Linked DNA regions of Rhodopseudomonas palustris. The protein of the gene in region 1 interacts with the protein of each later gene in a pairwise test. Links are inferred from orthologs where the notes say so. Each region holds a gene or a part of one and is shown in the gene's direction. Other genes may lie near its edges. The genes, in order: RPPS3_RS15275 and rlmB.

Region 1 (3,227 bases):
GCCGGTCTGGGCGGCGCGCCGGATGGCGTCGATCGCTTTCTCGACCAGGTCGTCGGCGATCACGATCTCGATCTTCACCTTGGGCAGGAAGTCGACGATGTATTCCGCGCCGCGATACAATTCGGCGTGGCCCTTCTGCCGGCCGAAGCCCTTGGCTTCCGTGACCGTGATCCCCTGCAATCCGACTTCCTGCAGCGCTTCTTTGACCTCGTCGAGCTTGAACGGCTTGATGATGGCTTCGATCTTCTTCACTTACACTCTCCCCGGACTTCCCACGTCGTGAGTCGGCATGTGTATGCCAGATTGCGCGACGCTGCGCAGTTGATCGATAACACCGCGGCCGACTGGGTGAGCAACACCATCCCCAAATCCCGCCAGGCCGGAACTCGGAAAACGGTCGCGCAGACCCCGCCTCAAAGAGGCGAGCGCGAGGGATCGAAACTGGCTTCCGTAAAAGCAGGGTCCGTGCCAATTTGCGCATCGGCCGATTATGAAGCTTTATCAGGATATTAATCGCCCGCAGCGTTCACTGAGCGGATGCAAAATGGGCTTTGCCTGATCAATTGTTCAGCAATCAGCCTACCGATTGTGCATTTGAGGGTTTTGTCCGGTCTCGCACCGTTGATGCTGCCTTCGCTGCAGGCGACTGTACCGGGAATTGGGCATGGAACTGTTGACGCCCGCTGAAATGGACCGCGCCGACCTGTTGACGATCGCAGGCGGATCGTCAGGCTTCGCGCTGATGTTGCATGCCGGCCGCCACGTCGCCCAGGCGGCGATCGATCTCGCCGAGGAGGGCCCGATCCTAGTGATCGCCGGTCCCGGCAACAACGGCGGCGATGGGCTGATTGCCGCGACCGAATTAGTTGCGCTCGGCCGCACCGTGCATGTGATGCTGCTCGGCGAGCGCGAAGCGCTAAAGGGCGATGCGGCGCTGGCGGCGCGGGAGTGGAAGGGGCCGCTGTTGCCGTTCCTCACCCAGTCGATCGGCTCGCCGGCGCTGATCATCGATGCGCTGTTCGGCTCCGGCCTAAACCGGCCGGTGAAGGATCAGGCGCTCGAGGTGATCGAGGCGGTGAACCACAGCGGCGTGCCGGTGCTGGCGGTCGACCTGCCGAGCGGCATCAACGGCGCCACCGGCGCCGTGATGGGCGCGGCGATCCGGGCGCGCGAGACCGTCACCTTCTTCCGCCGCAAGATCGGCCACCTGCTGCTGCCGGGCCGGCTGCACTGCGGTCAGGTCCGGCTGGTCGATATCGGTATCGAGCCCGGAGTGCTGGGCGAAATCCGGCCGCAGGCGTTCGAAAACGATCCCGATCTGTGGCTGCCGGACTTTCCGGTGCCGCGTGCCGACGGCCACAAATACGGTCGCGGCCATGCGGTGGTGGTGTCAGGCGAGTTGTCGCAGACCGGGGCGGCGCGGCTTGCTGCGCGGGGCGCGCTCCGTGCCGGGGCCGGTCTGGTGACCGTGGCATCGCCGCGCGATGCGCTGGCCGTGAATGCGGCGGCGCTGACTGCGGTGATGGTGCGGCCGGTCGATACGCCGGATGAGCTCGGCACGATGCTGGCCGACCGCCGTTTCAACGCCATCGGGATCGGGCCGGGCGCGGGGATTGGCGACGAGACCCGCGGCAAGGTGCTGGCGGCGCTGGCTGCCGGTGCCGCGGTGGTGCTCGACGCCGACGCGCTGACCAGCTTCGCCGGGCATCCGGACGAGCTGTTCGAGGCGATCAAATCGGCCAGCAATCCCCAGGTCGTGCTGACCCCGCATGAAGGCGAATTCCCGCGCTTATTCAGCGATATGAGCAACAAAAATCCACTTCGCTCGAAGCTTGAACGAGTCCGCGTAGCGGCGCAGCGCTCCGGTGCCGTGGTGCTGCTCAAGGGCGCCGATACGGTGGTGGCGTCGCCGGACGGCCGGGCGGCGATCGCTGCCAATGCGCCGCCGTGGCTGGCAACCGCCGGCTCCGGCGACGTGCTGACCGGGATCATCACCGGCCTGCTGGCGCAGCGCGTCCCGGCGTTCGAAGCCGCCTGTATCGGCGTGTGGATGCACGGCGAGGCGGCGTGCGAGGCCGGTCCGGGTCTGATCGCCGAGGATCTGACCGAGACCCTGCCGGCGGTGCACCGCCGGGTCTATGACGCGCTCGGCATCGAGTACTGAGCGGTTCCGAAAAGAGTCTCTATTCCTCCTGGGCTTGGAACCGGACTCTCAGGTGACGAGATAGCTGCGCACTAGCCGCGGCTCCGACCATTTCGCCGCGTAGGACTCGATCAGCCACAGCCCGGGGTACTCGGCCGCGAAGGCGATGCGCTGGGTCTGGCCGGCGTCGATCGCCAGCGTGTCGAGCCAGAACGGCTTCCAGCCGTCATCGAGCCGGTCGAGCAGCCGGAAGTGGTGGCCGTGCAGGTGAAACACCATCGGCATGGTGGCGTGGTTGGTCAGCGCCAGCACCACGGTGCGGCCGCGCTTGACCTGAAACGCCGGGCCGGCCGCCGGGTTAAACTTGTCCGGCGCGAACCAATCGAGCTGCGCGTTGACCAGGGCGCCGAGCAGCAGCTCGGCGCGGAGCGCGCCGCCGAGCGGCAGTTGGCTGGGCAGGCCGTTGGCTGGCAGCGGCGCCGGCTGCGGCAGCGGCGCCGGGCGGAGCGGCGGATCGCCGGTATAGACCAGCTTGCCGAGCTCGGTCGGCTTGCCGCCATCGTGCAGGGTGATCGCCGCCCGCGATCCGGCGGCCTTCGGGGTGTCGATCAGCGCATCGACGCGGCCGCCCGGCGCGATCACCAGCGCACCGCCGCGCGCCAGGAACGGCTCCGCCGGCTGGCTGTCGAGGGCCATCACCCAGACGCTGTGATCTTCGATTTTGAGCGCGATCACATTGCGTTGGCAGGCGTTGATGAAGCGGAATCTAAATCGGCCGTTGGTCCGGACGGCAAACTCCGCCGACGGCTTGCCGTTGACCGTGTAGAGCCACGGCGTCGCGCCGGCATCGACGCCTGCGGGGCGGGGCTTGCCGTCGTCGCCGAGGCGATAGTCCTCGATCAGCACCACCTGATCGCCGTCGGCCTGCGGCGGCTCGGGCTCGGTGACGATCAGCGGCAGCGCCGGCATCGGTGCCGGTCCGGCGTCGGCGGCAAGTCGCAGATCGGCGAGCAGGGTGCCGGCCGATCGTAAGGTGAGCAGGAAGCTGTCGCTGCCGCCGGGCGGGACCGGCTGCATCTTCACC
Region 2 (3,244 bases), 440 kb from region 1 along the record:
CGACCCGCGATCGCGGACCAGATTTCCGTACATGTCGCGTTGTGGCACCACGCTCTGTGCGGATGCACTACCGGCCATCGACAGGATGGCAAAAACCACCAAGATCACAGCTCGCATGAGATCCTCCCAGATCCAACTGCCCCGAGCGTAACTAAGAATAGAGCAGTTGCAAATCCGCGAGCCGCGACATTGCCGTGCATGTTGATAAGGTCAGATGCCGGCTGTTCCACACTGAAGTTTCCGCAACGCGCGCCGGACGTCACCAACCGGTAGCTGATACCGTCGGCCTTCAAATCCACTGCGCGCGCCGGCCGCAGCTCAGACGTCTTTCCAGACCGATTGCCGCCTCAGCGGCTGGGATTGGCGGCGGCAATCGCCTTATCGCAGCTTGCCAGATGGTCGCGGTAGGACTGCCCGGTCTTTTCGGCTGCCAGCATCGCCTTCGCCGGCTCATCGCCCCGCGTCGCGCGCCGCATCAGGGATGCGACGGCCGACAGGTCGCCAGCAGCCTGCGAGCACGCGCGACGCGCGTCACCCTGCTCCGTTTCCTTGACGAGCGTCGATTGCAGCTGAAGAAGCCGGCTGGACTGCTCGTCCAGTTTCCGTTCGTTGCCGGTTTGCACCGCGGCCTGAATGACCTGCTCGGCATTGAGGATATCGCGAACGGCTGCGCCGAAATCCACACTTGCCGTCGCACGTGCGGCAATTGTTACATCGGGCAGCTTCATCGCACCGCCGAATTGGGGAGCGGCAACAGCGGCTTCAGCCGTCGCGATCAGAATCAAGGCCGTCAGGAGAACTGGGCGCACGAGAGCTTCTCTGAATGAGGGACAGACCGCAGGGGCGGAAGATCGGTTAGCCGGATTGAGGGGCCGGATCGAAACCCATCGTCTTTGAAAGTCGTTCCGCGGCTCTTCGCTCTGCGGAAACACCATCGGCCGTTGGCAAACCGATCGGCTGGATGGTGGGGGAGGCAGGACTCGAACCTGCGAAGCCATGAGGCGGCTGATTTACAGTCAGCTCCCTTTGCCACTCGGGACACTCCCCCGCCCGTGCCGCCGGCCGAACGCCTGTGGCAGGCAAAACCGGGACCGGAAGCCGCAGCGAGCCCGCGGGCGGGCCTGCAACGCGGCGCGGTTATGGGCGATGCGGCCCCCTAAAGTCAACCAACCCCATGACGATTTCGACACTCCTTCGTCATATCGGACGGTGGAAGCGAAATTGCCTTGTGCAAGAGAGCGTGAGACAAGCGCCGCCATGAGCGACAGACTGCCGAATCCCCGCTTTTCCCGCCGCGATGGCCCGCCCCGCGGCAAACCCCGCCCTGCCGGGTTCCGCCGCGAAGCCCGCGAACGCGATGGCGACGGACCCGTGATCCTGTACGGCTGGCACACTGTTACGGCCGCACTGGCCAATCCGCGGCGTAAGATTCGCAAGCTGTGGCTGACCGAGAACGCCGCCCGCAAGCTGGCCGAGGAGCACATCGACACCCGAATCGCGCCGGAGATCGTCCGGCCGTCGGAGATCGACCGCCAGCTCGGGCCGGACGCGGTGCATCAAGGCATGCTGGCCGAGGCCGATCCGCTGCAGGTGCCGCGAATCGACACCCTGCCCCAGCACGGCATCGTGCTGGTGCTCGACCAGATCACCGATCCGCACAATGTCGGCGCGATCCTGCGCTCGGCGGCCGCGTTCGCCGTGCAGGCGATCGTCACCACCGCCCGGCACAGCCCGGAAGCCACCGGCGTGCTCGCCAAATCCGCCTCCGGCGCGCTGGAGCTGGTGCCGCTGGTGCTGGTGCAGAATCTCGCCCGGGCTCTGACCGAGCTGAACGACCGCGGCTTCCTCACGGTGGGTCTCGACAGCGAGGGCGACGACGATCTCGCCGCGGTCGAGCTGCGCCAGCCGCTGGCGCTGGTGCTCGGCGCCGAGGGCAAGGGCCTGCGGCAGCTGACGCGGCAGACCTGCAACACCGTCGCCCGGCTCGACATGCCCGGCGAGATCAAGAGCCTCAACGTCTCCAACGCGGCCGCACTGGCGCTGTACATCGGGGCCAGCCGGCTCGGCCTGATGGGCCGCCGCTAAGGTTCTGAACGCACAACGCCCGCCCGCATCGGCTGCGGACGGGCGTTTTCAAGCTGGCGAAATACCGATCAATCAATAGCGCGGGTGATGCACCGGGCCGTGGTTGCGGTGGCCGTGGTGCCAGCCGGCATGGTGGCGATGCGCCCAAGAGCGGGCGTGATGGCGGCCGTGATAGCGCACCACCGCCGGGCCCCAGGACGGCTCGCCGATCACCTGATGGGTCATGGCGTGCGCGTAGGCGCCCCCGGTGTAGGCGGTGCCGGTGCGATACACCGAGACGGCGCGCTCGTCGTAATAGGGGCGCGGCGCGAACCGGCCGGGGCCGGTATAGGCCGGGCCCTGGTTGACGTAATAATAGCGGGTCGGGTCCGGCAGGCGTTCAAACGACGCGGTACCGTAGCCATAGCCGTAGCCGGTTTCGAACGTGGCGTAGCCGTTGCCGCACGGGCTGACCACCGGGCCGCACGGCCCGCAGCCATTGCCGAACAGCCCTCCTCCGCAGGCCAGCGCCGGTGCGGCGCTCGCGGTCACCACGGCGACCGCCGCGACCAGTCCGGAAATCATCGTACGCATACTACGCTCCTGTTCGATGTCGTCGTCGGGATCGTGGGGGCGGCCATCAACGGTACGGCCGTGGACCGGGCCGCGGCTCGTCAAACGGCGGCGCGATCAGCACCTGGGGTTCGATCATCGGGGTCGGCGGTGCCGGCTGCGGCGGCCGCGATTCCACTTCCCAGGATTGATGGAAGCTCTCGGCCGGCTTCGGCAGCTTGCGGTCCGCCGGCGGCTCGACCTCCAGCCGGCCGTAGCCGGGCAGCCGGTTCGAGCCAGGGTAATAGTGGCCGACCTCCGGATACACCACCGGCCGGCTGCCATAGATCGTCGGCTGCACGTGGTTGCCGCTCTCCAGCCCCCAGTCGCCTTCGATCGTCGCATAGGACGCGTCGCGCCCGTTGATGATGATCGGCACGCCGGGCCGGCCGGGAATCACGATCGCCCGCCCGCCGCTCTCGGCAAAAGCCGGAGCCGCGGTCACGGTCAGCAGCGCGAGCGCCTGGGCCAGACGCCGAAGGGTGAAAGGATCAGACATGCGCCAACGGTAAGGGAAAAGCCTGGCAGATGGGTTAAGGCACGGCCGCTCGCGACCGGTAAGCCTAAC

The links.
Region 2: the proteins of RPPS3_RS15275 (region 1) and rlmB interact in binary tests that used the Escherichia coli proteins (3 or more experiments, as listed by UniProt). The link is inferred for Rhodopseudomonas palustris from one-to-one orthologs.

What each region holds. Positions count from the first base shown.
Region 1 is NZ_CP019966.1:3,272,645-3,275,871, reverse strand. The notes cover bases 1-2,914. They hold RPPS3_RS15275 (NAD(P)H-hydrate dehydratase), read left to right. Parts: upstream 1-664; coding sequence 665-2,164; downstream 2,165-2,914. Other genes in these bases: RPPS3_RS15270 (multicopper oxidase family protein), read right to left, coding at 2,213-2,914; RPPS3_RS15280 (P-II family nitrogen regulator), read right to left, coding at 1-252. Outside these bases: more of RPPS3_RS15270, read right to left, coding at 2,915-3,227. UniProt on the Escherichia coli protein: Bifunctional enzyme that catalyzes the epimerization of the S- and R-forms of NAD(P)HX and the dehydration of the S-form of NAD(P)HX at the expense of ADP, which is converted to AMP.
Region 2 is NZ_CP019966.1:3,708,357-3,711,600, forward strand. The notes cover bases 241-3,171. They hold rlmB (23S rRNA (guanosine(2251)-2'-O)-methyltransferase RlmB), read left to right. Parts: upstream 241-1,257; coding sequence 1,258-2,085; downstream 2,086-3,171. Other genes in these bases: RPPS3_RS17245 (hypothetical protein), read right to left, coding at 348-809; RPPS3_RS17260 (hypothetical protein), read right to left, coding at 2,158-2,658; RPPS3_RS17265 (hypothetical protein), read right to left, coding at 2,705-3,171. Also shown: more of RPPS3_RS17265, read right to left, coding at 3,172-3,175. UniProt on the Escherichia coli protein: Specifically methylates the ribose of guanosine 2251 in 23S rRNA.